DNA from 4 places in the Paenibacillus sp. ALJ109b genome. Region 1 is predicted to be linked to each of the others. Evidence: riboswitches for the same ligand, from Rfam matches in the RefSeq annotation. Region 1 holds a riboswitch; each other region holds the start of a gene.

Region 1 (7,917 bases):
TGATTGAAGATGTAATGAAAAGATTTATGCTAGAAAGGGGGAAACTAACGGTGAGATTGCTGCAGGCGCTTTTCTTTCCTCCGGAGCAGCCCGGAGGAGTATCCTCTATGATTCCGTATATGCAAGAGAGGTTTACAACCCCGAGGTGGGAAATGGATCTTTTCTCGCTGCCTAAGCGAATTCGCAACAAGGGCAGGGAAGATATCCAGTTTGAGACGTTCGATTGGACTCAGTATCAGGACAGTCCTGTCGTGCAAAAATATATGCAAACCTACCGGGATTATTTGTGGTGGACCAAGCTGCGTATTCAGAAGCCTTACGATCTGATTCATGCCCATCACCCTATTGCGGGGCTTGCAATGAAGAAGGTTTTTCCGGATGTTCCTCTCATTCAAACGATCCACTCCAGTTATGAGCGAGAGCTGATACTGAATGGACGCATTGAGCCGGATGGACCGGAGCATCAATTCCTGTTGGCCATCTATGGTGAGCTGGAGCATCAGGCAGAGCGGATGTTAACAGTATCGGATTCTTTCCGTCGTTATCTGGCTCCCTATGTACAGCATCCCGATGTTATCGGTGTGATTCCGAATGGTTTTGATGAGAAAAGGTTTAAGCCAATCCCCCATGAGAATGCGATACCACAGCTAGTCACCGTATGCCGTCTGGTTCCGGCGAAAGGGCTGGATATTCTGTTCAAAGCCTGTGCGGAATTGAAAGCGCGGGGGCATGATTACGTACTTCATATTATTGGGGACGGACCAATCCGTCCAGACTTGGAAGAATTAGCCCAGCGGCTGGGCATTTATAATGAGACTATTTTTTATGGCTACACGCTGCACCCGGAGGAATTCATGCCATTTTTTGATATCTTTGTACTTCCTTCGCGGGCGGAGGCGTTCGGGTCTGTTTTCGCGGAAGCAGCGCTTAGCTGTCTCGCCCTTGTAGGTACAGATGTTGGCGGCATACCAGAGCAGATCGAGAACGGCAGTAACGGCTTGCTGGTACCTTCAGAAGATCCGTCTGCACTGGCAGAAGCGCTGGAGAAGGTGATGGTTGACCCGGCGTACCGTTATGAGCTCGCTCGTTCGGCATGTGAGAAGGCCAAAACCCATTACTCTTTGGGCAGATCGGTCAATGCACTGAAAAAAATGTATTTGCAATTCCCGAGCCAGTTCTAACTTCTGGAAAGGGAAAAGAAGGAAGCCGCTGCGTAAACAGCGGCTTTTTTATATTTAGGGAAATGATGTTTCGCAACAAAAATACGTTGTTATAGGTGTTTGTTACGATCTCCAAAGCTTCCCCATCGATCCATAACTAATTTTGCACCCCAGATTAGTGCCAAACTGCCGAAAATGGGGTAAAGGATAGAGAGCAGGGAACTGAATCCAAACTGGCTAAGCGAATAACATAGCAGCATGATGGCCAGTATGATTAGTTTGGGATGTACATGGACATGCTGCCTGAGTTGGAGCGTCATTCCATAAATATCGGCTACAAATGTACTGAAGATTTCCATAAAAATCAGGGATACATAGATGGACTGGACTACCCATCCAAGTTGAAAGGCAATGCTGCCCATCGGAATTTCAAATTGTGTGATGCCAGGCATCTGGGCTGACATGGCGAAGTGGGCTGCCATAAGCATGAATCCTACACCAATCCCGCCCAGAACGCCGCCCCATTTGAGTACCTTTCGGCTGCGAATCTGGTTACCCACCGGAACGAGCACTGCTTGGGCAAGTGCCAGGTTGAATGAAGTATACAAAAGAGGAGATAACCAGACCTGGATTGGATTGCTGTCCGTGGTTAATGTAATAAATCGGTTTGCGCCGGGATGATGTATGGTGCTGGTGATCATAAGCAGAGAGAGCAGGAGCATCATGGGCACCACGATACTGTTCATTTGCAGAATAGCCTGAATACCCCGTCCAAGCAGCAGATATGTACCTATAAGGGTAACAATCAGTCCGGTCTGGTAATGAAGCCCTAGATGCTCTACAAAGACCGACCCTGCTCCGGCCAGCATGACACTGTTTACTCCAATGAGAATTACAAGGGTAACCCATGTAATCCAGTTTCCTGCTTTATGACCGAATAGATGCTTGTTGAGATCTTCGTAAGAGCGCGAGCCGGTATCATGGGCAATCAGCATCATTTTTGTACCTAACCAGACAAAGAGCATGGTCGATAAGCCAATGGTAATAGTGGCCCATTTGCCATACTGGGTAAAGAACTGCAATATCTCTTGCCCTGTTGCAAAGCCGGCTCCTACTACCGTTCCAATGTATGTAAATGCGATCTGCAGCACCCGAAATGCCTGTTTCATGCGTTTCCCCTCTCAGGCCCCTGAATAGTTTGGACATGTGGGTGCCATGGTACAAGGTATGCTTGACCCGTCAAAGTCATGACAATTGAAGTTTGGCAAAGGGTCATTTAACATGCTCTGAACAAGAGCAAAGGCAATTTCGCTTGAACTGAGAGCCTGATCTATGATACTTTTACGTCATAGGATAGGCTTGGGAGGTCAAATTATGGAAGTATTGAAACAACGAATTTTACAAGAAGGCGTAGTCATGTCAGATCAGGTGCTGAAGCTGGATGGTCTGCTGAATCACCAGATTGACCCTGCATTGACGATGGAAATGGGACGGGAATTTGCCGCTCGTTTTCGTGAAAGTGGGGTAACTCGGGTCATTACAGTGGAGTCTTCCGGGATTCCGGTCGCTTTTGCTGCCGCACATGAACTGGGTGTTCCGCTGGTATTTGCCCGTCGCAAAAAAACACTTTTGGCTGACCCCGATGCCTACTGTGAAAGAGTACCTTCTTTTACCAAAGGGATTGTAACGGATATTATGGTGTCCCGTGAATATATTCATGAGAATGACCGCATTTTGTTTATTGACGATATCATTGCGAATGGCGATGCCGCTCGTGGTGTCATTAAAATTATCGAACGTTCGGGTGCAGAACTGGTTGGATTCGGTGTTGTGGTCGAAAAATGTTTTCAGGCCGGAGCGCGCACCATTCGTGAGCAGGGCATCCCGGTTGAAGCGTTGGTGCGCATTCGTTCATTGAACGATGGTACCGTGCAATTTGACGATAACGAATTGTGACTTTTTAAAGGAAAAAGTGCCTATTTTTATAACAATGCCTTTGCATGACCGCTGATTTCATTTATAATGGGGTTATGTTAGGGAGAGGAGGCAACACCATGGGTAACCAACCGGCAACAGAACAATTTTTTATTGATAAGCTGGCGGAATCGAAAGTACATTTTGAGCGTGCCCTGGATTGTAAACATACGGAATTCGATGACCTTTATCCCTATATGATTGAACATCCTCAATTTTTCTGGTACAAACGCTACGTTGCCTGGTCAGAATTGCTGACGATTGTAGGCTTGTGCGAAGAGTTGTCCTTCTCTTGGAAAGAACAATTTACACCGCATCAAGTGGAGTACCTTGAAGAACGTGTGATGTCCGCCAAAGTGCTTGATTTTTGGTTTGAGAAGAACGACAGCAAAGAGCACGCGCAGCGGTAACTTTCAGTCGGGACATATTTTCGAATGACATGACAGTCCAATACAGTCACGTGAGACCTAAATGACTTTTCATTTAGGTCTCTTTTTGTAAATAATTTTTTTTGGGAAAGTAGGCGCCATGAATATGATCAGTGATGCAGAATTGGATGCACTGCGTTTATCGGGTGAGAAAGTAAGGGTAGTACGGGACGAGATTCAGTCTAATGATGTGACAGGCATTGTAGTGGCTTGGGACGGGGAGCAGGTGCTCATTCGCCGTCAGAATCGTCGTGTGGTTAAGCTTGATCGGAATTATCAGTATCAGTTGTTCAGCGAACCACGTAAGAGCCCGCTCGAAGAATAGGACAGGCGTTTTTAGGTTCATTTACCATGGATGTTTTGGCATAATTACACCTCTCGGGAGAAAAGATAGGTACAGTGAGAGCTTGTAACATATCAGCCGAGAGGATGTGCGGTAACCATGACATTGATGAATGATAAGGTCCATGCCTATAAAGATCAGATTGGTGAATTAAGCGACGTGCTGCCAGCTGTGGTGAAGTCTTATCATGAGTTCACTGGAGAGTGCTTTCAGGCAGGGGCGATTGATGCCAAGACCAAACAGCTGATTGCGCTGGGCATTGGACTGTTTGCAAACAATGAGGTATGTACGTTTTACCACGTGGAAGAAGCGCGTGCCAAAGGAGCGACCGATCAGGAGATTATGGAGACGGTTGCTGTGGCTGGAGCTGTTGGCGGAGGCCATGCGTTGTCTCAGGGTGCAATGAGAGTACAGAAGGCTTTACATTAAAAGCTTTGGTTAAGACTGATTATGACCTTGCGTATCTCTAGAATCAATATCAATGTAGACAAAGATAGACGAAGAAAAGGCTCCGGTTATAACCGAAGCCTTTTCTTGTTTAACTTATATTTTGCCCAGCATTTTGTTATACATAAACTGTCCTGTTACCCGGCGTGCTGTTACGTAACGATCATTGAAGTAAGGATTAGATAATTGTGTGATGCTAACGCCCTTGCTGCTTGAAGCATGAGCGAACTGTCCGCCCCCGATATATACACCTGTATGTGAAATACCATTACCCATCGTATTAAAGAATACCAGGTCACCCGTACGCAGATTAGCTTTGGATACAGGAGTTCCGGCCTTAGCTTGTTGCTGGGAAGTACGTGGTAATTCAATGCTATATTTGTTGAAAATATATCTCATAAATCCAGAGCAATCAAATCCGGCCATTGTTGTGCCGCCCCATTTATAAGGTATGCCAGTCATGTTGTTAACGACGGTGTTAATACTGCTTGCCTCTGTGCTTGCTGCACCGGATGTAAATAGTACTGCTGCTCCAAAAATGGAGATGATAAGCTTTTTCAAAATTTTTGTTCTCCCTTCGATGCCTACGGAGTTAGCTAAGGGTTCGGTAGAAGGTTCCCTATATTTCCTATGTATAAGAATAATTCACCCAAAATGGTTCCCCCGTTTTCAAACATGAAACTCGGCAAATGAATAATTAAGTTTTTGTAACCTTTTGAAACTATATTGCATAAATGCGAAAATGTCAAACCGTTCTTGAACACTTCTTATCATCTCAATGTTAACGGAATTATCGCTATTTATGTAGAAATAACTCGAATGTTGGGTTCTAACAGATGACAAAAAAGTAACTACTGTTTCAAATGCAGGATTCCAGCTTCCTAAAACTTGAAAGAAGAGGTGGGTATGTATTACAGTGCATGTTGATAGTATTGGTTTTGCATGAAATGATGGAGGAATATAGCTTTACACATTAGAAGGGGAATTATTTTTTTGTTGACACTAATTACCTGCACATGATATATTATTTCTTGTCGCCGCGATATAATTTCTCGGAGATACAATATACGCGGTCGTGGCGGAATTGGCAGACGCGCACGGTTCAGGTCCGTGTGGGCTAACCCCCGTGGAGGTTCGAGTCCTCTCGACCGCATCATATGTAATACGAAGAAAGGTTCCTAGAATGGCATTACTGCCACTCTAGGAACCTTTTTTCTTTGTTTACGAATTAGAGTGATTGCTCATCCTGGTTGTCTTCAACCCATTCCCTTAATTTGAGCAAAGATGAAGTTTTTATTTGTTTATTTATCCATTAATGGAAATATGTTTGTTCTGCGACGGTTTGCCCCTATATTTCAGGCTAATTGTACGTAAAATACCGAATTGTACCTATCCTGGAAATCCACCATACACTATTCTCTTCTCGTATGGAAGCGCTATCAACAGGAATTTGATTGACCAAATTCAGAGGGGGTAGGGATAATTTGAAACGAATCGGAAAAAGGATGGCAATGTGTTTCATGGTGTTCATGATTGCGGCAGTGCAGTTCGGAATTATGGGAACGACAGGTAATGTGGCACAAGCAGCAGATAAGAGCCTGGCCCAAAAGCCGTATATGGGTTGGAGCAGTTACAGCATGCAGGTATATGACGGGGCGGGTAACTGGACATCTGCTGAGAGTATTAAGAAGCAATCGGATGCGATGCGTGAGAAGCTGCAAGCCCATGGATATGAATACATTAATATTGATGCTGGCTGGAACGGTGACGAAGATGAATACGGCCGTCCTATTCCGAGTACTGTTCTTTATCCAAATGGATTTCAGGAGGTCATCGATTATGTCCATAATAACGGACAGAAGATCGGAATCTATCTGATTCCTGGATTATCAATCACAGCCTATGATAAAAACCTTGAGGTTTATGGGACGGGCGGGGCATGTCGTATGCAAGATATTGCAGTAAAACCGCTCGTTGTTATGGATGCTTGGGATTCGTACACGTACAAAATTGATTTTTCGAACCCTTGCTCACAGAAGTACATTGACTCCATCGCGGATCTTCTTGGCGAGTGGGGTATCAACTTTGTCAAATTCGATAGTGTGACGCCAGGATCGGGAATTAATAACCTGAGCCGGGATGCACGCGGTGATGTGGAGGCATGGTCCAAAGCCCTGGACAGGAATAACATCTGGTTTGAGCTTTCCTGGGCGCTTGATCACAATTACGTGGACTTCTGGAAAAAGTATGCAAACGGCTGGAGGATCGACTGGGATGTTGAAGCCTACGATAGCAGTAAGGGCTTAACGGAGTGGTCGAGTATTTCACGCTTATTTCCCATAGCGGCCCTCTGGTGGCGGGATGCAGGTCCCGGAGGCTGGAACGACTTCGATTCACTGAATGTCGGGAATGGCTCGATGGATGGTCTGACCAAGGTTGAGCGGCAAACCGCCACGACCTTCTGGTCTATCTCTTCAGCACCGCTTTATACAGGTAATGATTTAACAAGGCTGGACAGCTATGGATTGGAATTGCTTACTAATGACGAAGTCATTGCCGTCAATCAGGCCGGACGTCCAGGCCATCCGGTTTCCATGGAGACCCAGCAGCAGGTTTGGTACGCTAATAACGGAGATGGTACTTACAGTGTAGCCTTGTTCAATTTGGGCGACCAGAGTGCGGAGGTTAAAGTCAAATGGAGCGATCTTGGCCTCAACGGTCCTGCTTCGGTCCGCGACCTGTGGAGTCGTTCCGAACTGGGAACCTTTAATAAGGAATTCAGTGGCGGCGTGCTGGAACCCCATGCTTCTCGAATGCTTAAAGTAACAGCGTTGAAAGGCACATCAGCCGTCAATGACGATGATACAGGCATGCGTTATAGCGGGGATTGGCAGCGCAACGGGGGCAAGGAGCAGACAGATGGGAGACAGGATCTGAGCATAGCGATTAAGGAATCCTCTGGTACTGGTCCAGCGAATAGCAGTCAAGAGGGTACCTTGGACGCTGAAGCTGACAATGCTGCAAATTCAATTTCCGTGGAAGATGCCGCCACTGTTACCAATGAGGTCTACATTAATGATGATGATAGCAGTATTAAATACACGGGCTCATGGAACTCCAATACCGGCAGAAGTTACGGTGATTACAATGGCGATGTGCATTTTACTGAAAAAGACGGCGATTATTTTGAGTATAGTTTCACGGGCACTCGCATTGAACTGCTGACGGAGAAGGATAAAGACCAAGGAGACATGATTGTCACCCTCGATAATGGAGCACCTGAAACTGTAAACGCCTATACCAGTGGAGAAAGGGAAGTCCAGCAGGTTTTGTACAGCAAACTTGATTTGGACAACGGCCCACATACCTTGAAGGTGGTCAAGGGCTCGGGCCAGTATATGTTGCTGGATGCGCTTAGAGTAACCATGGAAATTCCTCCTGGAGGGCAGAACAGCACCATTAGTCCGACCTCTGCAAACTTTGACAAGGAGACGGAACAACAGAAGGATGTCACCGTGAGGCTGTCCTTGAACGGCAATACGCTGACCGGCGTTGAAAATGACGG
Region 2 (7,917 bases), on a different contig from region 1:
CGACGATTTGCTCTCTCATGATTTGAAGATTATTCAAAGTGATGAAGTGTTTAGTTTTTCAATGGATGCCGTATTGTTGGCCCGATTTGCTTCAGTACCGAAACGTGGTCGTGTGCTTGATTTGTGTACAGGCAATGGGGTTGTTCCCATTCTGTTGACCACACGGACTCAGGCGAGTCTGGAAGGCATTGAAATTCAGCCGCGATTGGCAGATATGGCACGCCGTAGCATTCAACTGAATGCATTGGAAGAATCCATTACGATCCATGAAGGTGATTTACGTGAACTCGTGAAAGAAACGGGCCATGCTGTATACGATGCTATAACGGTTAACCCTCCGTATATGCCCTTGAATGGAAGTGACCTCAAGATGAACACTCATCAGGCCATGGCACGTCATGAAATCGGATGTACGCTGGAGGAAGTCATTCAGGCCTGCAATCGACTGGTGCGCAATGGCGGTAAAGTATCCATGGTTCATCGTCCGCAGCGTTTAGGTGAGATCATCTCTCTGATGCGTGAGTATAAACTTGAACCGAAGCGAATTCGGATGGTACATCCCCGTGCTCATTTGGAAGCCAATATGGTGTTGATTGAAGCACTCAAGGATGGGAAACCGGAGGTACGCATGCTTCCACCACTGATTGTCTACAATGAAGAGGGGAAATACTGCGAAGAAATTATGGACATATATTACGGTGCACAGCATGCACAACGTACAACGGAAGGAGGGTTATAGATGACATTGCATATTCAGAAGAGCTACGCAGAGCGGTCAGATGATGCCGGTAAACTATATTTAGTAGGAACACCAATCGGTAATCTGGACGATATGACATTTCGAGCAATTAAAACATTGCAGAGCTGTGACATCATTGCAGCGGAAGACACACGTCAGACCCGAAAGCTGCTTACCCATTTTGAGATTACACCATCGATGTTGTTCAGTTACCATGAGCATAATAAGGGAGCCAGTGGGCCTGAACTAATACGCTATATAATAGAAGGAAAAAATTTGGCACTCGTCAGTGATGCCGGTCTGCCGGCCATTTCGGACCCTGGTTCCGATCTTGTAAAACTTGCGCTTGAAGCTGGAATTACGGTCATTCCCATCCCTGGAGCCAATGCCGCGTTATCAGCTCTGATCGTATCCGGTTTACCGACGGAGCGTTTCACATTCGGCGGTTTTTTGCCGCGGGAGAAAAAAGACATGCGAAAAGTGATGGAATCTTTTAATGAGTCCAACGGTACGTTGTTATTTTATGAGTCCCCTCACCGTATTCGCAAAACGTTAGCCTATCTCGAAGAGATTTTGGGTGATCGCTCGATCGTACTGGCACGTGAGCTGACGAAACGTCATGAGGAGTTCGCAAGAGGCAGTATCCAAGAATGCATAGAATGGCTTGAGGAACATCCGCCCCTTGGAGAATATTGTTTGCTTGTAGAAGGTATCAGGGAAGAGGAGCGTAAGGCGGAGCGGGAAGCCTGGTGGCAGCTGCTGTCTTTGGAGGATCATGTGAGCCATTATGAGAATGAAGGACTTAGTCGAAAAGATGCGATGAAGAAAACGGCAACAGATCGGGGTTTGACGAAACGAGATGTATATAACGCGTTAATCTAATAACGAATCAATAAATAGAGAACATACACTTAAAGGAACCTTAGGTCCAACCTTAATGGAATATGAAAACGAGTAGAGCGGAGAAAAAAATATATTACGAACGTCACCGCTCTTCTTTTTGGAGTTGTATAGACTCGTAGCTCTATTTTTGGGGTAATGAAAACCAATAATAAAGCAAAAAAATACCTTCCAGCGGTGGGGTTCACACCGGGAAGGCGATCAAGGAATATAAAAAGGTTAGAAATAACAATTTAATAAGACTATTATAGCGGATATTTCTTATTTTGTCACAGGTGCAGGGATTTCGGAAATACATTCGTTACAAACAATTTTACCTTTGAAATAAGTAACGTTCTCTGCATTGCCACAGAAGATACAAGCTGGTTCGTATTTTTTCAACATGATGCGCTCGCCGTCAACATAGATCTCAAGAGCATCTTTTTCACCAATACCGAGCGTACGGCGCAATTCGATTGGAATAACTACCCGTCCCAGTTCATCCACTTTTCTTACAATACCTGTTGATTTCATCATTATAATCAGTGCTCCTCTCAGCTAACGATCATTGTCATTATTCGACATTATTTTATGTTTTATGATACTCATCATACCAACGATTCCCAAAACAGTCAACCTTAAAATTAGCTTAAAATAAAGGCTGTTTTTGATAAGATTACGAGTGGTAAGGGATTGGAAGCCATTTTTCGTATTTAAACATCAATGTCAGCTTTGTCGATTTGGAAAACGACAAAACTACCTTATTCGACAAGATTCGTCAAAGCGTGTCGAATCCTTGGTGGTATTATACTGAAAAGCGACAAATACAAACGATATTTAAAGGAGTGAATAGACATGGAACAGCGTTTAACGGAAGAAAAGGTGTTTAAAGATCCGGTACATAATTATATCCATGTGCAAGATCCGATTATATGGCAGTTGATTAACACGCCCGAGTTTCAACGTTTACGCCGAATCCGTCAGTTGGGAACATCGTTTCTTACTTTCCATGGTGCAGAGCACAGCCGCTTCTCACATTCCTTGGGCGTTTACGAAATTACGCGTAAGATTATTTCCCAATTCGAAAGAAGTCACTATTCAGATTGGCCAAAGGAGGAAAAGACGGTAGCCCTTTGCGCAGCATTGCTCCATGATCTTGGACATGGGCCATTCTCTCACTCTATAGAAGAAGCTTTCAATATGAATCATGAGGATTGGACTTGTCGGATCATTACAGGTGATACCGAAGTAGGGGCGATCTTAAGACGGTATGCTCCTGATTTTCCCGAGAAGGTGGCTTCTGTTATTCAAAAAACGTATGAGCAACCTATTGTTGTTAATTTGGTTACCAGTCCGCTCGATGCGGACCGCATGGATTACTTGCTTCGGGATGCCTACTTTACAGGTGTAAATTATGGGACGATTGACCTTGACCGTATCCTGCGTATGCTTCGTCCATATCACGGACGAATTGTGGTCAAGGAGTCTGGCATGCACGCCGTGGAGGATTACTTGATGTCCAGGTACCAGATGTACTGGCAAATTTACTTTCATCCGGTTACCCGGAGTTCGGAAATTATATTGCGGCAAATATTTAAGCGGGCAAAAAGTCTCATACAGCAAGGTTTTCAATTCCGCTTCATGATTGATCCACTGCCCCAGTTATTCAATGGAGATTTATCAGTGGAAGAATATTTGCAACTGGACGAAGCTTTGATTCAGACGGCATTTATGCAGTGGCGCAAAGAGGACGATACTGTTCTAAGTGAGTTATGCGAACGATTTATAGATCGCAAATTATATAAGTATGTAGAGATTGAACAGATCGACGTAAACATGATTGAAGAGATTCGGGAAGCCTTCACTGTAGCCGGTCTCAATCCCGAGTATGATCTAGAAATTGATTTTCCAACGGATAATCCGTATGATGTGTTTCGTCCGGATGAATCCACGGACAAGCAGATTTTGCTGCTTGATCGGCAAGACAAGTTACATGAGTTGTCAGAGGTGTCCGACATTGTCCGTTCAATCAGTGGTCTTCATCGCGGAAAACATCATTTGTATTATCCGCAGAATAAGGTGGATGCGATTGTTCATGAATTACCGTCCCATATTCGCCCCTATTTCTCACATTAAATGATGTGCAATGCTGTTCAAGAATCATGATGCAAAAAAGCTTTCGAAAAGAGCTATTTTTCATGATACAGTAATCTGCTTTAATGGAGAGTACATGTAGATCGACATAATTTTGTAATCTGAGCAATTAGAATACAACCCAAGTTGCTAAAAATAACACATATAGATATGAAGGAACTTGTTCGTTCTACATGTTGTGTTCAATAAACTAATGGAATGAAATATAAAAAAACATGATCCAATTTAGTAATATTTATGTTCTGGTTAAGATGTACAGGATAGATTAAAAAGAGATAGTCGTTTATTCGACATGAAGGGAGAAATACAGCATGATGTTGTTCGACACACACACACACCTGGATGCACCACAATTCGACGAGGACCGCGAGGAAATGATTCAGCGTGCCGTGGATGCAGGCGTTGGTCGCATGATTAACGTGGGCTTTAATCGGGAGACCATTCCGTCCACGATGAAGCTGGCTGAAACCTATGATTTTATCTATGCTGCGGTAGGTTGGCACCCAGTGGATGCAATCACGATGCAGGAGGGTGATCTGGAATGGATTGCATCTTTATGCAAGCATGAAAAAGTGGTAGCCATTGGTGAAATTGGTCTAGACTATTACTGGGACACTTCACCGAAAGAGGTTCAACATCGCGTATTACGACAACAGATTGGTCTTGCCCGTGAGTTAAATATGCCAATTGTCATTCACAACCGGGATGCGCATGAGGATATTGTAAAGATTCTGCGTGAAGAGAAGGCCGGGGAAGTAGGCGGTGTTATGCATTCCTTCTCTGGCAGCTGGGAAACAGCGAAGATGTGCCTGGATTTGGGCTTTCATCTTTCCTTCGGAGGGCCAATCACGTTCAAAAATGCGAAGCAGCCCAAAGAGGTTCTTGAGAAGGTTCCTATGGACCGATTTTTCATCGAAACGGACGCCCCTTATTTGACACCGCACCCTTATCGTGGAAAACGAAATGAGACAGCGCATGTACGTCTGGTTGCAGAAGCAGCTGCGGAAATTAAAGGCATTTCGGTAGAGGAAATTGCAGCAATAACGACCAAAAATGCCATGGAACGATTTGGGATTCGTTAAAATATCGAGCAAAACAGGTGAAAAAGTGAGTTAGGCGGAGTTAATTTGCTTTTTGATCCAAATAAATCAAGAATATTACAATATTTTAACCAAATATTTAGAAAAACGTACTTGAACAACGCTTTACAACATGCATAGAAACAGGATATCATCTTTTCAGTGAATTGTTGTGCGGAAAATTGGACAGATGTTCGGGGGATGAACAAAGGGACACTTTCCGATGAAACAACATTACTTTCATGAATCAGTCTCGCTGAGTCTCCGTTAACGGAGAGCGGGGGAACCAATAGGGCTTAAACATCGGTGTTTGCAGCCGATGCGCAACATGCGCTGACCCAAAAGCAGCGTATGAATCTGCGAAGCCGTATTTGATTTCTTCTTTGGGTCTCGGGGTGAATTCAAGGGCGTCCGCCATGAGCGGATGACCGGAGATAGGGCGGCTCTCTTTCGCCCGAACCCGACAGCTAACCTCGCAAGCGGAAAAAGAGAGGCAACCTCGTGCATGAATTTCCGATATTCAGAATCATTCGGAAGCCACGAAAGAGTTCCTCTTAAACTCTTTCTTTGGCTTTTTTGTTTTTGAATAAAAGAAATACTGTCATCATACGGTAAGTATTCAGGAGGATGACATCATGTTGCGAAGATTGATTCATGGTGCAGAACCGGATTATGTTGGTCCGATCTGTGTTCTGTAGAAAATTTGGTATAGTCGCGTCAAAGACATCATGCATTACTTTAGACGGCGAGGCTATGAAGGAGGACGGAGAAGTGGGCACATTCCAACCAGAAGAGACCCATGAGTCACGATCATCCAGTAAGTCTTTCGCGTTGCGGTGGAAGCATGAGAACATGCGTCAAATGGCATTGATCGCGATTTTCTCAATTGCGCTTACAATCATGATCTTGTTAGTCGTTTACGGTCAGGCCGGGAAACAAATTTCACTGGTTATTGATGGCAAGGCTCAAGCGGTAGAGACTCGTACAGGAATGCTTCAGGAAATGCTGGAGGAGCAGTCAATCACAGTCAGCCCTCACGATCAGGTATCCATGCCCTTGAATGGGGCGATTACAGATGGAGACCGCATCGTTATTGAGCGGGCCGTTCCAGTTAAGATTACGGCAGACGGAGACACCAAGACTCTGTATACAACCGATTCATCGGTAAAAGATGCGATTAAAAAATCAGGTATTCAGATTGCAAGTGAAGACAAAGTGTATCCGGCGCTTGGAACCACTATCGAAGCGGATATGAAAATTCGTGTAGTGCGGGTAACAAAGCGTACGGTGGAAGTGGAACAGCCGATTGCTTATAAAGTGATCAAAACGGCTGACCCTAGCTTGTACAAAGGCGACAATCGTGTCATTGTGAGCGGTAAAGAAGGCACGCTTGTACAGCATATTGAAAAGGTGTTCCAGGATGGAGAATTGGTTTCCAAAAAAATGGTGGGTAAATCGGTCGCAACGAATCGCGTTGATAAAGTGATCGCCGTTGGTACCAAAGCCAAACCTGTTGTGAAAGAGCCAGTGATTCAGACGGTATCAGCGCAGACTTCCACGACAAAAACAGCAACAACCACGAACTCGAAGAAAACCGCTGCCTCGGGCAGCAAAGTAATTACCGTCTCAGGAAGTTCTTTTAAATATTCTAAAGTGTTAAAAAATGTATCCATGACGGCATACTCTTCTGAAGAGCCCGGTATCGGCACAAAAACAGCATCAGGTACTCGGGTCACCGAGGGACGTACCATTGCAGTTGATCCCAAAGTCATTCCAATTGGCTGGTGGGTGTATATCGAGGGCCTTGGCTTCCGTCGTGCGGAAGACACAGGTGGTGCCATTAAAGGCAACAAAATTGATGTGTATTATGATAGTGTGAAGCATGCCCTGAACTTCGGACGGAAGAAAGGCAAGACGGTATATGTGATTGGTCCGGTGAAGCCGGAAGCGAACTAAAATCGTTTTACTTTGAAATGGGAATGCTATAAAATATAAGCATGAATGATTCATGCGGAATATGCGGCGGAGGGGTCTGAATTCAGTCTCCCCCGCCGTTTGGCAGAGAAGAGGATATTCCTCTTCTTTTTGCGTTAGAAAGGAAGAAATGGAACATGATAAAAGAAGTGATCGTGGTAGAAGGTCGTGATGACACCGTAGCCATTCGACGTGCGGTTCAGGCAGATACGATCGAGACTGGTGGATCTGCCATCAACCAGCGCATTCTAAAGCGGATTGCACTTGCTCAAGAGAGACGTGGTGTCATCGTACTGACAGATCCGGATCATGCTGGTGAACGTATTCGTAAGATCATCGCCAATAAAGTACCTGGTTGCAAGCATGCTTTCATTCCGGAGGCAGATGCTACGCGCAAGGGCGACATCGGAGTGGAGAACGCCTCACCGGAGGCGATTCGTCATGCACTGGCTCGTGTACACACGTCATATGAAGGCGCCCCAAGTCTGATCGATTGGGAGGATCTGATTGCGGCGGGACTGATTGTGCACCCACAGGCTGCTGCACGTCGTATGGAGATGGGCAATCTGCTGGGTATAGGTTATTGCAACGGCAAGCAGTTCCACAAGCGGTTGAGTGTATTCCAGATTACCCGGGAAGAATTCTCCGAAGCATTATCGCAAATTGAACGTGAAGGATTGTGAGCGTATGAAAGGCATGGAAGGAACCGTAGAGATTGCAACACCCAAACGAACCAAAGAAATTATTCAAAGACACGGATTTTCATTCAAGAAGAGCCTGGGTCAGAACTTTCTGATCGATCAAAATATACTTAACAAAATTGTAAATGCAGCTGATCTGGACGAGTCCAAGGGCGCACTGGAGATCGGACCAGGTATTGGCGCACTCACAGAACGCCTGGCTCGTGTAGCTGGTCCTGTTACGGCTGTAGAGATTGATCAGAGATTGATCCCGATTCTGGGTGAAGTGATGCAGCCTTATCCGAATGTTCGTGTGCATCACGGGGACGTGCTGAAGCTGGATCTAGCCGAGCTGTTCCGCACTGATTTTGGAACGGTAGATAAAGTGAGTGTTGTTGCCAATCTGCCTTAC
Region 3 (7,917 bases), on a different contig from region 1:
GTTATGGCAGGTCAATGGTTCCCTAAACTTAGCGTATATGAGCCAGTAGGCACACGAGGTCGGACGACCGAAGGCTGGAATCTGCATCAGTATCACGGCAATTCAGAGTTTTATGCTGATTTCGGTATCTATAGTGTGCGTATTCGGGTACCGGAAACATACAAAGTAGCTGCTACCGGTTTCCCAACCCAGCAAGCTGTTGTGAAGAACGGCGAAAAAGTATATCAGTTCTATGCCGATGATGTGCATGATTTTGCCTGGTCAGCCTCTCCTGATTTTGTTTATGCGGAAGAACCCTTCTCTGCTCCCAATGTGCCAGGCGTCCGAATCAAGCTGTATCTCGACCCTGCTCATGAGGACCTGAAGGAACGTTATTTCTACGCCGCCAAAGCAGCGTTATCCAATTATAGCAAGTGGTTTGGCCCTTATCCGTATTCCACACTGTCCATCGTTGTCCCGCCCAAATCGGGGAATGGCGCAGGGGGAATGGAATATCCTACCTTGGTCACCGCTTTCGGTGCGGATGATTCTACACCTGGTTACGATCTGGAACGCACGGTTGTGCACGAGATTGGGCATCAGTATTTTTACGGCATGGTCGCCAGTAATGAATTTGAGGAGGCTTGGCTGGACGAAGGGTTCACCTCCTATGCAGAAGACAAAGTGATGGAACAGGAATACGGACTTATCCCGAATCTGCCTGTACAATCAGGTCTCATTACTTCTCCAGCTTCTCTGACACAGGACTCCTGGAAGTTCGATTCCCAGAATCAATATGCCGCCAACGTATACACACGAGGCAAGCTTGTATTACTCGGGATAGAACAACAAGTTGGTGCCAAAACGATGGAGCGTATTCTCTCGACCTATGTAAAGAAATACCGTTTCAAACACCCTACTTCGTCTGATTTTCAAAAGGTCGTGGAGCAAGTAACCCGTACCTCCTGGACCGATTATTTTAATCAATATGTATACGGTGACGGCATGGCTGACTTTGCAGTGGAGAAGATCACAATCAATCCTACCCTGAAAGACGGTCAAACGTTGTACGAGTCATCCATTACAGTCCAGAAAAAAGGCAGTGAATATAAGAAGGTGCCTGTTCGAATTATGTTCGAAGATGGGAAAACCATGACGAAAGAATGGGATGGCAGCGAGGAGCGCATTACCTACAAACTGACCTATACTTCCCCTGTTTCCTGGGCCATGACTGATCCGCTGTACACGATTGTGCTGGAGAACCATCATATGAACAATTTTCTGAAAGCCGGACTGGATGAGCCAACCAAATCCCGCTGGAGCATGAGTGCAACCAAACTTATAGAAGCCATATTCGGAAGTCTGTCATGGTGAGGTGGATACAGTGAAAGCGAAAATACGTGAAGGCTGGTTTCTCGTCCGTCAGCATATGTTCATTGCAGCACTCTTATTTCTCTATCAATTAGTATGGGGATACTTTCTTTATCGAATGGTTCAATCAGCTGTGGTTCCGCTACTCCTGCGTTATCCCGACCCTGATGCAGGGGAACTCAGTACAATTTTATTCAAAATGGAGAGCCAACTCGGCCTGACAATGAATCCAGAGGTCCATCGCTATTTATGGATTTTAGGGGCTATGCTGCTGCTACGGATGCTAATTAGCCCTCTCATTCAGGCAGGGCTGCTCTACTCGCTCCAGCATTATAATCATTCGGAAGAGCGCATTCCATTCATTCGCGGCATCAAAAATTTGTGGAAACCAATGCTTCTGCTCCACACTATTCGCACCCTATTGCTGCTGCTACCGGCTTATTGGATCGCACCAAAACTTTATTCCATCCTTATGGAAGGTTTTCATTCCCTCCATCTGCTCCTGCCTGGTATTCCCTATGTTGCTGGTTGGATTGTATACGGGTGGGTTATCCATCATGTCCTGCTGTACATGCAGTTTGGTATCTCGGCTCCTGATGGGGAAGGCGGAGCACGTGGTACGTTTCAAGCTCTATGGATTGCACTACGCCAGGTCATCACTCTAATTGGCATTGCCGTACTGCTGGGTGGCCTACATCTCCTGGTCTTTGGCGCCTTCACTTCAGCTTCATGGTTACTAACGGGCTTAACTGGTCTTATACTACAACAGACGTATCCACTTGCCCGGTGCTTGCTGAGCTTATGGAAGATATGCGCCCATTTCCGGTTATGGCAGTCCAACTCGGTCAAGGATTAACATGCACAGTTAAAAATGGTTACCATCTATATGTAAAGTTGTTTTCATCAAACACCTTTAAACAAGCAAACCTCGACCTTTCCCCGTCAAAGGTCGAGGTTTTTTTTGCTAATTTTTCTGTTAAACGTTGCCAAAGTGATACACCTCTGTTACAATAATCGCAGTGAGTTTTTAGTAACAACTTTGTAATCTTTACCTTCATATTTGTAACTACTTAAAATTTAATCGTCATTTCTTGATTTCGCAGGTGCATAACTAGCATAGCCAAATTCCTAGCACCTGGGAAGCGGGGGAACCAGTTATGGGTGAATTGATCTTGCAACAGAGGGATCATAGGGGACCTTCAACCGAATCCTTAAGCTAACCTCGCAGGCATTGGAAGGGGTATATCTCTTGTTTAAGAAGAAATTAACCGCAGCTGTACTCAGCATCACATTCGCATTATCGCTTGGAGCAGGCAGCGCATTCGCAGATTCAAAAATGGACCAAGTCATTGATTCAGCAATGGGAACTACATACAAAAGCGGAGGAACAACGCTTAGCGGCTTTGACTGCTCTGGGTTCACAAGCTATGTATTCGACAAGCTGGGTATTGATCTGGCTCGCCAATCGAGTTCGCAATTCGACATGGGTGATTCAGTATCCCGTATGGAAATGAGACCAGGTGATCTGGTATTCTTCAATACAACGGGCAAAGGGGTCTCACACGTAGGGATCTTTGTAGGGGATGGAAAGTTTGCACACTCTTCTTCTTCCAAAGGAGTTACAATTAGCGCATTAAGCGAAAGCTACTGGGCTAACCGCTATGTTGGCGCTAAACGCATTATGAGCACGGACGCATATGAGACATTGGCCATCGACTAGGGACAAGCTGAGCAACGTCATGCTGTAACAATAAAACTACTGTAACGAAGCATAATAGAACCGTCTGGTACATTCTCCGCAGGAATGTATCCGGCGGTTTTTTTGTGCTTCGTTTCCTTTAACGTATTCGGGACAGCTATCAAACCTAACTTTAACTTTTTTTAAAAGCTATTTTTCGTTGCTTTGTCCGTGCTCTTATAATGTTTTTACCCATCCCACTATAATATAAACGAAATTACCGGAACTTTTGTTTCACTTTTTTTTCAAAAACGAGGACTTGCCAAATGAACGCCTCTTTTGTAGAGTGGAAACAAGCTTAGATATGGAATGACATATGTATATGGACAAATCAGAATCATTATAGCTTGTTCACAATGAGAGGAGCGTGCAGTTGTATGGATGAAGCCCCTGTGACGTTTCACGTTGTGCCCATGCAAGAAGAACATGCGGAGCTCATCTGCAATTGGCAGTATGACCCGCCTTATAATATTTATAGCTGGCTGCCCTGGGAGCAGATGAAAGCACTTGAAGTGGAATTCGGCGATCCCCAGCTACGAAAAGAACAATATGCGGTGGTGCTGGGAGAGGATCATCAAATTTGCGGCTTCGCTCAATACTTCCCACTTGAAGGTGTCACCCGCATTGGGCTTGGCATGCACCCCGATCTGTGTGGTCATGGTCAAGGAACGGCTTTTGTCTCGGCCATTGTGCAGGAAGCGATTCGCCGGAACCCTGCAAACGAAATTGATCTGGAAGTTCTGACCTGGAATGGCCGGGCCATTCGTGTCTATCTCAAAGCCGGATTTGTTACGCAGGATACATACGAACGACAGACACCAAGCGGTTTGAAGCCCTTTTACTGTATGGTCTATGAAGGTCCACGCGGATAAAAAGAGCTTAAAATCACCCTAGAAAGTCCCCGGTTATGTGATTAGTTCAAAAAATTACCACAAAATGCTATGATGTCACTACAGGTTCCGTTATAATGATATGGATAGTTTCAAGTTAGATGATCTTTCATTCTGGAGGGGACATAAGGGATGCACAAATGGATCATGAGCGGGGTATTTTTTGCAGCGTGCGCTTTAGCTATTGTACTAATGTTTACGCTTCCAGGGAAAGAGGAAGTTGCAGAAGAAGCGAAACCGACGATGCCGCAAGTTACAATGGATGCAGGACAGGCTGAGGCACTGGTCAAAGCAAACTGTATTACCTGCCACGGTGATCAGCTTCAAGGGGGTATGGGCCCTAGTCTGCAGAAGATTGGTAGCCAGGACGATGTGGAGAAGATTTATACCACGATTGTTAAAGGTAAAAGCGGCGGTATGCCTTCGTTCAAAGACAAGCTGAAAGATGAAGAAATCGCGAATATTGCGATGTGGCTGGCGGAGAAGAAGTAATCCAAGACGTCCCAGGCGATCAGTTTGTGGCGGGTTGCATGTGTAGTGCGTATGGCGGCTTCAATCGCCTCCTGCTCTTTACGCATTCTCTAAACCACGCTGACGCTAGATGTACAACGTAGTCGCCCCGTATTTATATTACAGGGTTGCTGTTTTTATCAATGGTTATACAGAGAAGAGGCTCTTACTCTCCCGTACTGGGAAGTAAGAGCCTCTTGGTTATTTCAGGGATGCTCCGATGAAAACATCCACCACGCTATGGCTATCTAGATGCATTAGCGTATCCTGCCTACTGACACCTGCCGCCTCTGATTCAGCTAAAGCATGCATAGATTACTGGGTCTTTGCCTTCTGCTCGGCAAGGAAAGCCTGCACTTCACGTGCGGACGGCATCCCGGACTGGGCGCCGAGCTTCGTCACGGACAACGCGGCTGCGCCCATGGCGAAGCTTACCGCCGCGTCCAGCGTCTCTCCGCGCGCAAGGGCTACTGCCAGCGCGCCGTTGAAGCAATCGCCAGCGCCGGTCGTGTCGACGGCGCTTACGGCGTAGCCGGGCGCACGGCACGCGCCGGCACGCCCTGCCTTTACGCGGCCGCCAGGCGCTGCCGCGTACACAGCCCCCTCGGGGCCGAGCGTCGTGACGACAGCGGCCCCGAGGGATGCGGCGAGCTCTGCGACCGCCGCATCCACGTCTTCCGGCCGGAGATCATCCCGGCCGGTGAGCACGGCGAGCTCGCTGCGGTTCGGCGTGACAACGTCGACGCACCGCAGCAGCTCCTGGGGCAGACCCGGCACCGCAGGCGCCGGGTTGAGCACCACCAATGCGCTGCCTTCAGCCGCCAGTTGGGCGGCGCGGGTGACCGCAGGCAGCGGGATCTCCAGCTGCAGCAGCACCGCTGCAGCTGCAGTCAGGCTTTTTACCGTATCCGCCTCTTCCAGCATCGCAGGCACAACCTGCCCATTCGCTCCGGGAATGACAATAATCCGGTTATCTCCTTTGGAGAGCCAGATGGAGGCCGTACCTGTAACGGTATCATCCAGAATGCGAACTTGCGAGGCATCCGCCCCGCTTTCCGTTAGACTGTGCAATAGGCGTTCACCAAAACCATCCGAACCTACCGCACCAATCATCGTTGTCTGTCCGCCCAGTCGTGCAGCAGCAACCGCCTGATTGGCGCCTTTGCCCCCGGCCAAATAGTGCAGTTCCTCCCCGCTCACCGTCTCGCCTTCCTCAGGAATGATATCCGTCTTCACCACCAGATCCATATTAAGGCTGCCTACGACAGCAATAAGAGGTTTGTTCTGATTATTGTCTGACATGTATGCTTCACTCATTTCCGGTAGTGCGATATAACCGATCCAGGTTATTCCGACCTCATTTTCTCAAAAGCCTCATTATATTGTTGCGCTTCTTTAATATCTACAGATGTGATGCCACCTTCATCCCATGATGTGAGACGCAGTGTGACCGTTGTATAGTCAATCGTAATGAAAGGGTGATGATTGAACGCTTCCGAAATCGCTGCGACCTCGTCCACAAATGCAATCCCTTTCATGTAGTTGGAAAATACGAACTTGCGGACAATCCATCGTCCCTCTTCCAGTTCCCAGCCTTCCAGCCTTCCCAGATGAGCTTCGACTTCCTCTTGCGTAAAAACCATACGTTATCTTCCTCCCCATATGATGGCTCATCACAGACAACTGCCACCGAAACCTTTGGTGCTACCCATAGCAACCCAAACGCATAGGTCCACCGCCCTGCGGTTCGCCCGTTTCATGACTATCATCTTACCACGGACAAGCCTCAAATTCCAATAGTGCAAATGGCGCTAGATCCACTAACCATAAGGCTTTAGGGAGATTCTCCAACTCAGGTTTCCATGCCAAATATCTTATGGGAGCATACTAAATGAGCGGTACAAAAGTCAGCTCTTCTTCCCCAATTAAGATATGAATTCGGTGCTGATCCTTGTCATGAATGACCACTCCACTTCCTACCGGAATGACCGACTCCTCACCCAGTGCATAGAACAGATCTTCAGCGAGCGCCTCATCTACTTCAAGTTGCTCTGTTACACCAAGGCGTGACCATTCTTCCTCATCCATCTCAAAGAAAACATAGCGGTCCGGTATTCGTCCTATAGCCTCTGTCAAATCTGTCAATATTCCTTCATAATCTCGTCCATGCTTTACGCCCATTGGCTTTTCACTCCTATTTAGCCCCTAAGGAGCAGATTTGATCTTATTATACCTGAAAATAACCCTTAAAAAAAAAGGCCATCTGGTCGATAAATACTATACATGACCGTTTTAACTGTTTCTGCAACCCTAAAGGATGCCTAACATTAAACGGATTGCGGTGTAACGTTCGTCCGGAAGCCCGAATAAAGCCGCTTGAAAGGATTCAATTTTATCTCATGGATGAGGTGTATGATGGAAATTTCAACGATTATCGGACTAGTTTTAGGGCTGGTTTCACTTGTAGTGGGTATGTTCCTGAAGGGTGCGCCCCTAATCAACCTGGTTAACAACCCGGCAGCCTACGTTATTATTTTTGTTGGTACGGCAGCAACTATTTTCATGGCATTTCCCATGTCTGAAGTTAAGAAAATCCCCAAGCTTTTCGGGGTACTGTTCAAAAAGCAACAACTGATTGACCGTGTTTCTCTAATCGGCACATTTATGGACTGGGCTTCCACTACCCGTCGTGAAGGTTTGCTCGCACTTGAATCGAAAGTCGAAGATATTGATGATCAGTTCCTGCGCGGCGGTATGCGTATGATTATTGACGGCAATGATCAGGAATTTGTAAGTGATGTACTCATGGAAGATATTCATGCTACAGAAGAGCGCCATCGTGGCGGTGCCTTGATCTTCGCCCAAGCGGGGATGTATGCACCAACGCTCGGGGTACTCGGGGCCGTTGTAGGTCTCATTGCAGCGCTTGCCGATCTCAGTGATATGGAAAAGCTCTCGCATGCGATTGCAGCGGCGTTTATCGCGACACTTCTCGGTATCTTTAGTGGTTACGTGTTGTGGCATCCAATGTCCAATAAACTGAAGCGGATGTCCAAAAAAGAGATGGAAATCAAGCTGATGATGGTGGAAGGCTTGTTATCCATACAATCTGGTGTATCCACCATTGCCATTAATCAAAAATTATCTGTATTCCTGACACCTTCCGAACGTAGACAGTTGGAAGAGAAGGAGGGCTCATCAGGTGAAAAAGGCTAAAAAACACGAACCGCATGAAGAACATATAGACGAGAGTTGGTTGCTTCCCTACTCTGACTTGATGACGTTGCTGCTCGCTCTGTTTATCACATTATTCTCTATGAGCTCTATAGATGCAACGAAGTTTGAACAGATGGCTTCCGCACTGAGCAGCGCATTGAATGGTGGTTCGGGTGTACTGGATCATACCTCCATGAACCCTACAGAATCTAC
Region 4 (7,917 bases), on a different contig from region 1:
GGAAGCAGCTGCCCGAGTCCATTTTGCCAAGCGGTGTTGCAGCTTCGAATGATCCAGTTGTGGTCGACGATGATAAGCTGGTGCTGCATGGACTGGAACGATAATCTCTCCAGATCGGATATTAAGTATCTCATGAAATGAGCTCCTCCTTGGCAGAAATCTTATCTTAAATCATCTGGAATTTCCAAAATGTCAGCGACCTGGTTCCTAAACCGGGTTGCTTTGCGTGTGCCGTGAATGAGATTGGACAGACGGTATGGCGGAATGCCATACTGTTCACAAAATGTCTTTTGGTCGACCTGGAGTTCGGTTAGTCGTCGTTTAATGGCCCATCCGAAAGGAGTCACAGGTTTCTTTTTGTTCAAAAGGGTTCACCCCTCGTTGGAATGTAGTGTTCAGCTGGTTATTCTTGGTGTAAAATATATAGATATGCGAGCTGTATGTTTTATTATATACGTATTTGCGTCATCTAACAATTAAAAAAGACGGAAATAAGTGTATTTTAAGATGTTAAATGGCGTAAATACGTTAAATAGACAAAATAATTGACATAAAAAACACGCCAGCAAGGAGGTTGCGGCGTGTTTTTTATATTTTTACAGTGTGAGGAGGCGGGTTATGAAGGGAAGGGGGTAGATTAGGCTCTGTAGGCGTGAAGCCCTGCTCCAAGCATGTGAAAGCTTGGGAACAACGTTTTCATGGACATTGAGGTTGGTTGTACCGGTCCATCGGCAGCGGAGGCGCTGACAGTATGCCATTCATGCTCCAGATCTGCGGCCAGTCGAACCAGCAGGTCCTGGATTGTATCGGTATGAAGAGGAATCACTTTGGAGGCTTCGGTTATGCAGGCACTCATGGCTGAATGCAGATAACCAAGGACCGCCTCCTCGACAGGGATTTCGAGGTGGTGGTTAATCCAGGCGTGAACGGTAGAGAGGCAACCGACGGATTCATACCTAGCCAGGGTTTGTTCGAGATGGCTAAAATCAATCCAGGGGTGGAGTGCATGAGCCAGCTTAATCAGTCGTTTGCCCATTGTGGAGGCGTGTTCTCTAAGATTGACTGGTGTCCGCTGGACATGGACGAGCTTGTCGATGAGGGCTGTACGCCATGCGTCATTATGATCTGCGGCAGTATATATGCCTTTAATCGCCATGCCTTCCAGACGCACGATGCTGGGGTGCAATTGGCAGCGCATGAATGATTCGAGATCTTCGGCGTTACGAATGGTACCTTCAGCGATATGGGTATCCATTCCGAAGGAATGGGTGAAGCCTCCAACCTGGATAGAGGAATCAAGCAGTTTGACGTAATCGAGCAGCTTATTCCCACGGTTCACGATCTTTCGCCTCCTACGTTCGTTAAATGTTATGTTAAATAACATCTATACTCCTTTTTGGTTCGTTTTATGTTCGTAAATCCGAATTATATGATATATATATTCACATAAATATCCGCTTTTTGTCAATAGTTTCTTGGTTTTTTAAATATTAAATCTATCTAATGTTATTTTATATAACTTTATGAGTTACGTTATACTAAGGGGATGTGAAGGATGGTAATGCAAATAAAGTAGAATGATCGGCCTAATCGGGTATACAAACGAGATCAAATTTAATCATATGCACTTCGTAGGAGAAAATGACGAGATTATACGATTTATGGAAGGGAAAGCGCAGTTAAAATGATATTTATAAAAATGCTTTACTTTTAAACATGAACCGGGTATAATCAATTCTGTTGCCGATTATTTACGACATGCGGTCGTGGTGGAATGGCAGACACGCTATCTTGAGGGGGTAGTGGGTGTATACCCGTGGAGGTTCGAGTCCTCTCGACCGCATCATAAGAACGATTAGGAAGAAGCTTCCCGTAAGGGGAGCTTCTTTTTTTATGTGTTTTTTTTACAGTAAAGATGAGTCCAGAAAAAAAGGTCACCCGTTTCCCTGAATGCATGCTCATTCTGTCTTCAGGGGTCGGATGGCCTTCAGTTGTTATTTAAGCAATTCTTTGATGTCTGCTTCAATTTTATCAGGTGTTGTTTTGGGAGCATACCGTTTCAGAACACGTCCGTTCTGATCCACAAGGAATTTGGTGAAGTTCCATTTGATGGCTTTGGAGCCGAGTACACCCGGTGCTTCTTTGGTAAGATGCTGGAATAGAGGGTGAGCGCTTGAACCATTCACATCGATTTTCTCGAACATCGGGAAGCTGACACCATAGTTCATCTGACAGAACTCGGCAATATCATCAGAAGAGCCTTTTTCCTGTGCAAACTGGTTGCTTGGAAAACCAAGAACTTCAAATGGGGAATCTTTAAACTTATCCTGAAGCTCCTGCAGACCTTTGAATTGAGGTGTGAGGCCGCATTGGCTTGCTGTATTCACGATAAGCAGTACTTTGTCACGATAGTTGGACATTTCAACTTCCTGTCCGCGAAGGGTGTTTACTTTGTAGTCGTAGACTGACATGAAAATCGCCTCCATTTCATTTTCTTCTTTCTTCTATTATATTGATTACAATTAAATATTGCAAAATTAATATTGCTTTTTTAACTCAATTTGAAGCTGTCGTGTATGATCTGTGACTGATTTAATACCTAATTTTCGCTAAAGAGAGAATTAGAGAGCTTTGATGAGATGGGTAGAGAATGGATGCGTTGTAAGCGCTATTATTGATGAGAAATGGCAAAAATCCGTCGATTCGGTGATCTGCGCAGACTTTACACCAATATGGCACGGGTGTATGATTCATATCGTAATTCCAATTTAAATTAAATTTTACATGAAAAACGAAACAAACGATAATATCGCTCTGATTAATGATTATAAAAGAACGATGTTTTAATCGCTGAGTTTCCATTCATTCATGGGTGGGAAACGGGGGAACCAACAGGATGAACTGTCCAGGACAGTAGGCATCCATGGGGTGAATTTTCCGGTGACAGCCGGAAATAGGGCGACTCTCGCGCCCGAATCCGTCAGCTAACCTCGTAAGCGTTAAAGGGAGAGGCAACAAGCCGTACGCTGGTTCATAGTGTCTTTTTGCTATGGATTATTGAAGAAGCGTCCGGGAGGCCTTGGTCCCCCACGCTTCTTTTTTGTTGTCTTTTCACGCCAAGGGAGGAACGAATGATGGATAAAGAGATGATCTTAGTGACTGCTCCAAATGAAGCAGGACGCAAATTTATCAAATTGCTGATGTACAAAAAAATGCCGTTTGCCGTTCTGACCAACAGTGCAGGGGAAGAGCGCAGGCTCCGGAGAATCGGTGTGGAGCATGTCATTCGCATGAACACGGCTGCAGCTCAGAAATGGTTTTTGCCGCAAGGCAGTGTCGGCAATGTTTTTATTTTTGAAAATAGCCTAAACCTGACCTGTCGATATTTGCAGATCTGCCGCTCCTGGACATCCAAGTCCTTGTGTGTCATTACGGAACAAAGCCACCCCAAAGGGATCTATCGGGGAATGGGAGCAGACCGTATTGTATATTCCTTGAATGGGGAAGTTGGTTTTCTGCTTAACGGCTAGTGGCTAGTACTATTCCTGTGATTGATCCAGTCTCAGCTGCCTGTTATAATTGAAATCATAAATAAACGGAATCTTGAGGAGACTCATGCATGATGGTGGGTCTTCTTTTTTATGGTTTGGGAAATAGGGATAATTTCCTGTGGCTAACGAGGAGGAATAGGCGTGCCGGATGTACGTGGAATACAATGGTTGTTCTTTGATGTGGGGGATACGCTCGTGGACGAATGGGAGCCGGTAGATGATATTATCGGTCAGTTTGTTCGTGAAGCTTGTGCGCTTGGTTATCAGGTGGAGATGCAGACGGTGCGAGATATATTTGCCACCTCCTACCGAAATTACGAGCAATGGCCGATGAAATTGGCTATTCGTACCCTTATCAGCGATGAGGGTCACCGGGAACAGATACAGGAGAAGCTAAAGTTCCGCAAAGAGCTTGAGCGCCCCTTCGCGTCAGCCGACGCTGTTCTACAGACGTTGTCGCAACACTATAAGATTGGTATCATTGCCAATCAGAGCCCGGGGACGGAAAATCGGCTTGATAGCTACGGCTTGCGCAAGTATGTGGATGTGCTGGCCTGTTCGGCTGAAGAAGGAGTGTCCAAGCCTGATCCTGAATTGTATGCTGTAGCATTGAAACAGGCGGGATGTAAACCCGAGGAAGCGGTCATGATCGGCGACAGGATTGATAATGATATTATTCCGGCTAAGAAGCTGGGCATGCATACGATCCGGATTTTGCAGGGTTATGGCAGGTTCCAGCCGGAGCTTGCGGATGCAGAGCGTCCAGACTGGACTGTTGAATCACTGGAGGAACTTCTTCCATTGTTAATGGTAACTCAAAATTCAGACAACTAAATAAGAGCAAGCAGCATTTAAGATCTAATCGGTATGGATTAGGCTGCTGCTCAAACATATAAAAGGCTGATCGTCTCAAGGTATACGTTACTTGAGTTGATCAGCCTTTTTGAGTTAGACAAAATATTGCGTAGTTCCGTTTAACCTAGAATAACAGAATGGTTTGGATAATCAAATACACATTCAGAACAACGATAACTCCAGCAATGATCCAGGAGATGATTTTGAGCCATAGCTTGTTGGCAAAGGCCCCCATGCTTTTTTTGTCACTCGTAAACATCACCAGTGGAATGACAGCAAAGGGTAGCTGTAGCGACAGCACAACCTGGCTCAGAATCAGTAGTTCCTCTGTTCCGTGCTCTCCGGCAATGGCTGTTACGATGACGGCCGGAATGATTGCAATCAGACGTGTAACCAGTCGACGAAGCCACGCTGGGATACGAATGTTCAGGAAGCCTTCCATTACAATCTGTCCGGACAACGTGCCGGTGAGTGTTGAGTTCTGACCGGAAGCCAGCAAGGCTACACCGAACAGGATGCTGGCGATGGTAGTACCCAGCAGAGGTGTCAGCAGATGGTATGCATCTGTAATTTCCGCGACCTGAGTCATACCTGCACTATGGAACACGGCAGCAGACACAATCAGGATGGCTGCATTGATGAACAGAGCTAGCGTTAAAGCGATGGTTGAATCCATGGTGGAATACAGAATCGCTTCTTTTTTCCCTTTTGGCGTTTGTTCAATCTGACGGGTCTGCACAATGGAAGAATGCAGATACAGATTATGGGGCATGACGGTTGCACCGATAATCCCGATGGCGATGTAGAGCATAGCTGGATTTTGCAAAATCTCGACATTCGGTACGAAACCATGCATGACGCCACCCATATCCGGTTTGGCGAGAAACAGGTCAATCCCGAAGCAGAGGGCAATGGTAGCCATCAGCACGATAACGAGCGATTCCAATGCGCGAAAGCCTTTATTTTGCAGCAAAAGAATGACCAGTACATCGACAGCGGTAATAATGACGCCGTATAACATGGGAATGTTGAACAGCAGCTTGAGCGCGATGGCCGAACCAATAACCTCGGCAAGGTCGGTGGCTGCAATTGCAAGCTCACACAAGATCCATAGCACGATCACAACAGGCATACTAAATCGTTCGCGGCAGGCTTGCGCCAAATCCCGTCCTGTGACAATCCCGAGCTTGCCAGCGAGAGACTGTAATACAACAGCCATCAGGTTTGAAATCAGAATAACGGATAATAACGTGTATCCGAATTGTGAACCACCCGCAATATCCGTTGCCCAGTTCCCGGGATCCATATATCCAACGGCAACGAGGTAACCCGGTCCAACAAAAGCTAGGAACTTTTTCCACCAAGCAGCGTTCTGAGGCACCTTCATGGAGCTGTGGGCTTCCCCGAGAGATGGGGCCATACCCGCAGCCAATGGTTCATTTGAAGGAGTGTTGAACGGATTTTTTTTACTCATAATATAATCACCCGACTTTGAAGTATTGATATTCTATATGAAGAGGAACGGTATCATTCCTTTGATTACATTTGAACGCTTAAACCAAAATCAAAAGCGTAATTAAACTACTTTTCATATGTCTAAACGTTTATGTTGATACTTACATTGTACTCCTTCAATTATTTTTGTCTAGTGCAACTTTTGTGTATGAGGACAAAATTTACTGGAGAGTGAATTGTGCCTTAGTATATTACCCAACCCTGGATAAATTACCTGTGTTCATCCCCAATGCATGAAAAAGATAAAGATGTAAAAGCTGAATAAGGAGCAACAACGTTTCAAAATGAGCCAGAAGTTTAAATTGAATTGTAGGCAACAAAAAATTAAAGGCGAAGGAGAGATTCTTAATGGAAGCTTTATATACAGCAACAGCGACAGTTAAAGGTGGACGTACAGGTTCGGTGGCTTCTTCGGATGGCGTGCTCAAGCATGATCTGAAAATGCCAAAAGAACTTGGAGGCTCCGGTGGTGAAGGAACCAATCCTGAGCAGCTCTTTGCAGCGGGATACGGTGCATGTTATGAAAGTGCTCTTGCCAATGTGGCACGCAAAGCAGGCGTGAAATTGGAGAATGTGGTGGTCACAAGTAATGTATCCATCGGCAAAGATCCGGCGGATGATGGTTTCCAACTGTCTGTACGTTTGGATGTGAGCATGCCTGGCGTGGATCACACTCAAGCAGAGGATCTTGCTCGCAAGGCACATGATTTCTGTCCTTACTCCAAAGCAACTCGCGGCAATATTGATGTGGTACTTAATGTAGTTTAAGACCTGACTCGTAGGAGGAAAGGGAACATATAGAGCAGGGTATCTTTGGATACCTGATGTTCGAGTACAAGACCCTGCTGGCCTTCGGCAGGGTTTTGTATTTTATAACAATTGCGATGCAGGAGATTGCATGTTGAACAGCGTACTATTTTACATAATCTACTCTTGCTTGAAGTCATACATTCGAATAAGGGGGAACGACAATGAGTATTGAAGAGATGATAGAACGACGATTTGTATGTACCAAATGCAGGGGTACGGATTGCAATATTAAGGAAGTATCCATGTCAGGAGCGGGACTTAGCAAAATGTTTGATATTCAGCACAATCATTATCTCTTCGTCGCCTGTTCTTCCTGTGGATATGTAGAAGTATTCGATCCGGATGTGTTGAAAGGGAAAAAACAGGGTCAGGTGGGTACCATTCTTGATATTCTATTTGGTGGGTAAATGTGCGTGAGTTGACATCGAACTAAAATTTCTTTAATATGATTTAGTACTAAGAAGTGTCAATGCATGAACCAAATTTGAATTAACAGGTGATATCCATGTCTTATAGACCGCGTATTGCAAATTTAGAATTAGCTAGTGGCAACAAGGAAGACGGATTGTATGAATTTAAAATGAAATTGGTAGACGGTACACAATGCCGTGTATTCTACTCCCATTCCCCAGAATGGAAGCTAACCAATATCAGCCGTCTACAGAAAACGCCTTGTCCGGTATGTCGCAAAGATTTCATTTGCAAATGCATGGACCAGTGGGCTGGTGACCTGCACCAACAGATGATTGACGACCAATGGATGGAAAAGGCAATTGCAGAGTAATTGCCAAAACAGATACGAGCGTGGGCATAGAGCCTGCGCTCTTTTTCTATTTTTCGTTACACTTAAATAAAATGTGAAAAAAGCGAACGGGATGACTCAAAACGGGTAAGTTACTCTAATAGCACACATGAGGAGGCCACGATTATGACAGCAAACCAAACGGATCAGCATCAGGGACACCCGATTGTGCTTGTGGACGGAGTCTGTCATTTCTGCCAAGGATTAACGAAGTGGATAATCAAGCGTGACCCTGAGGGGAAGTATCATTTTGCATCACTTCAATCGGATGTAGCGAAAAAATTGCTGGAGAAGGGCAATCTGTCCACGGACAGCATGGATACTTTTGTACTCATTGAGGATGGGAAATATTATACACGTTCAACCGCAGCGCTGCGTCTGGCC

The links. A riboswitch is a leader RNA that binds a small molecule or an ion and turns the genes downstream of it on or off. The one in region 1 is predicted to bind cyclic di-AMP.
Region 2: linked by a shared signal. The riboswitch ahead of G3352_RS28875 (3D domain-containing protein) and the one ahead of G3352_RS22955 (C40 family peptidase) in region 1 are both predicted to bind cyclic di-AMP.
Region 3: linked by a shared signal. The riboswitch ahead of G3352_RS18900 (C40 family peptidase) and the one ahead of G3352_RS22955 (C40 family peptidase) in region 1 are both predicted to bind cyclic di-AMP.
Region 4: linked by a shared signal. The riboswitch ahead of G3352_RS11310 (HAD family hydrolase) and the one ahead of G3352_RS22955 (C40 family peptidase) in region 1 are both predicted to bind cyclic di-AMP.

What each region holds. Positions count from the first base shown of each region.
Region 1 is NZ_JAAIFP010000025.1:179,964-187,880, reverse strand. Features, by position in the region: gene G3352_RS22985 (glycosyltransferase) at 51-1,181, shown strand; gene G3352_RS22980 (YkvI family membrane protein) at 1,271-2,329, opposite strand; gene G3352_RS22975 (xanthine phosphoribosyltransferase) at 2,535-3,116, shown strand; gene G3352_RS22970 (hypothetical protein) at 3,215-3,544, shown strand; gene G3352_RS22965 (hypothetical protein) at 3,669-3,887, shown strand; gene G3352_RS22960 (carboxymuconolactone decarboxylase family protein) at 4,005-4,334, shown strand; gene G3352_RS22955 (C40 family peptidase) at 4,449-4,913, opposite strand; cyclic di-AMP (ydaO/yuaA leader) riboswitch at 4,919-5,050, opposite strand; tRNA gene G3352_RS22950 (tRNA-Leu) at 5,422-5,505, shown strand; gene G3352_RS22945 (X2-like carbohydrate binding domain-containing protein) at 5,837-7,917, shown strand, end outside.
Region 2 is NZ_JAAIFP010000037.1:10,698-18,614, forward strand. Features, by position in the region: gene G3352_RS28850 (tRNA1(Val) (adenine(37)-N6)-methyltransferase) at 1-739, shown strand, start outside; gene rsmI (16S rRNA (cytidine(1402)-2'-O)-methyltransferase) at 740-1,621, shown strand; gene G3352_RS28860 (AbrB/MazE/SpoVT family DNA-binding domain-containing protein) at 1,901-2,155, opposite strand; gene G3352_RS28865 (HD domain-containing protein) at 2,474-3,754, shown strand; gene G3352_RS28870 (TatD family hydrolase) at 4,084-4,854, shown strand; cyclic di-AMP (ydaO/yuaA leader) riboswitch at 5,096-5,349, shown strand; gene G3352_RS28875 (3D domain-containing protein) at 5,623-6,807, shown strand; gene rnmV (ribonuclease M5) at 6,963-7,508, shown strand; gene rsmA (16S rRNA (adenine(1518)-N(6)/adenine(1519)-N(6))-dimethyltransferase RsmA) at 7,522-7,917, shown strand, end outside.
Region 3 is NZ_JAAIFP010000018.1:27,548-35,464, forward strand. Features, by position in the region: gene G3352_RS18890 (M1 family metallopeptidase) at 1-1,353, shown strand, start outside; gene G3352_RS18895 (hypothetical protein) at 1,364-2,206, shown strand; cyclic di-AMP (ydaO/yuaA leader) riboswitch at 2,459-2,596, shown strand; gene G3352_RS18900 (C40 family peptidase) at 2,600-3,070, shown strand; gene G3352_RS18905 (GNAT family N-acetyltransferase) at 3,466-3,960, shown strand; gene G3352_RS18910 (c-type cytochrome) at 4,111-4,470, shown strand; gene rbsK (ribokinase) at 4,804-5,790, opposite strand; gene G3352_RS18920 (4a-hydroxytetrahydrobiopterin dehydratase) at 5,835-6,131, opposite strand; gene G3352_RS18925 (hypothetical protein) at 6,376-6,669, opposite strand; gene motA (flagellar motor stator protein MotA) at 6,904-7,704, shown strand; gene motB (flagellar motor protein MotB) at 7,691-7,917, shown strand, end outside.
Region 4 is NZ_JAAIFP010000008.1:355,954-363,870, forward strand. Features, by position in the region: gene G3352_RS11285 (nitrogen regulation protein NR(II)) at 1-134, opposite strand, end outside; gene G3352_RS11290 (hypothetical protein) at 162-365, opposite strand; gene G3352_RS11295 (urease accessory protein UreF) at 638-1,339, opposite strand; tRNA gene G3352_RS11300 (tRNA-Leu) at 1,761-1,843, shown strand; partial or broken gene G3352_RS31695 (hypothetical protein) at 1,951-2,019, shown strand; gene G3352_RS11305 (glutathione peroxidase) at 1,995-2,471, opposite strand; cyclic di-AMP (ydaO/yuaA leader) riboswitch at 2,839-3,014, shown strand; gene G3352_RS11310 (HAD family hydrolase) at 3,132-3,530, shown strand; gene G3352_RS11315 (HAD-IA family hydrolase) at 3,693-4,385, shown strand; gene G3352_RS11320 (Nramp family divalent metal transporter) at 4,531-5,826, opposite strand; gene G3352_RS11325 (organic hydroperoxide resistance protein) at 6,270-6,689, shown strand; gene G3352_RS11330 (zinc ribbon domain-containing protein) at 6,893-7,138, shown strand; gene G3352_RS11335 (hypothetical protein) at 7,237-7,515, shown strand; gene G3352_RS11340 (thiol-disulfide oxidoreductase DCC family protein) at 7,660-7,917, shown strand, end outside.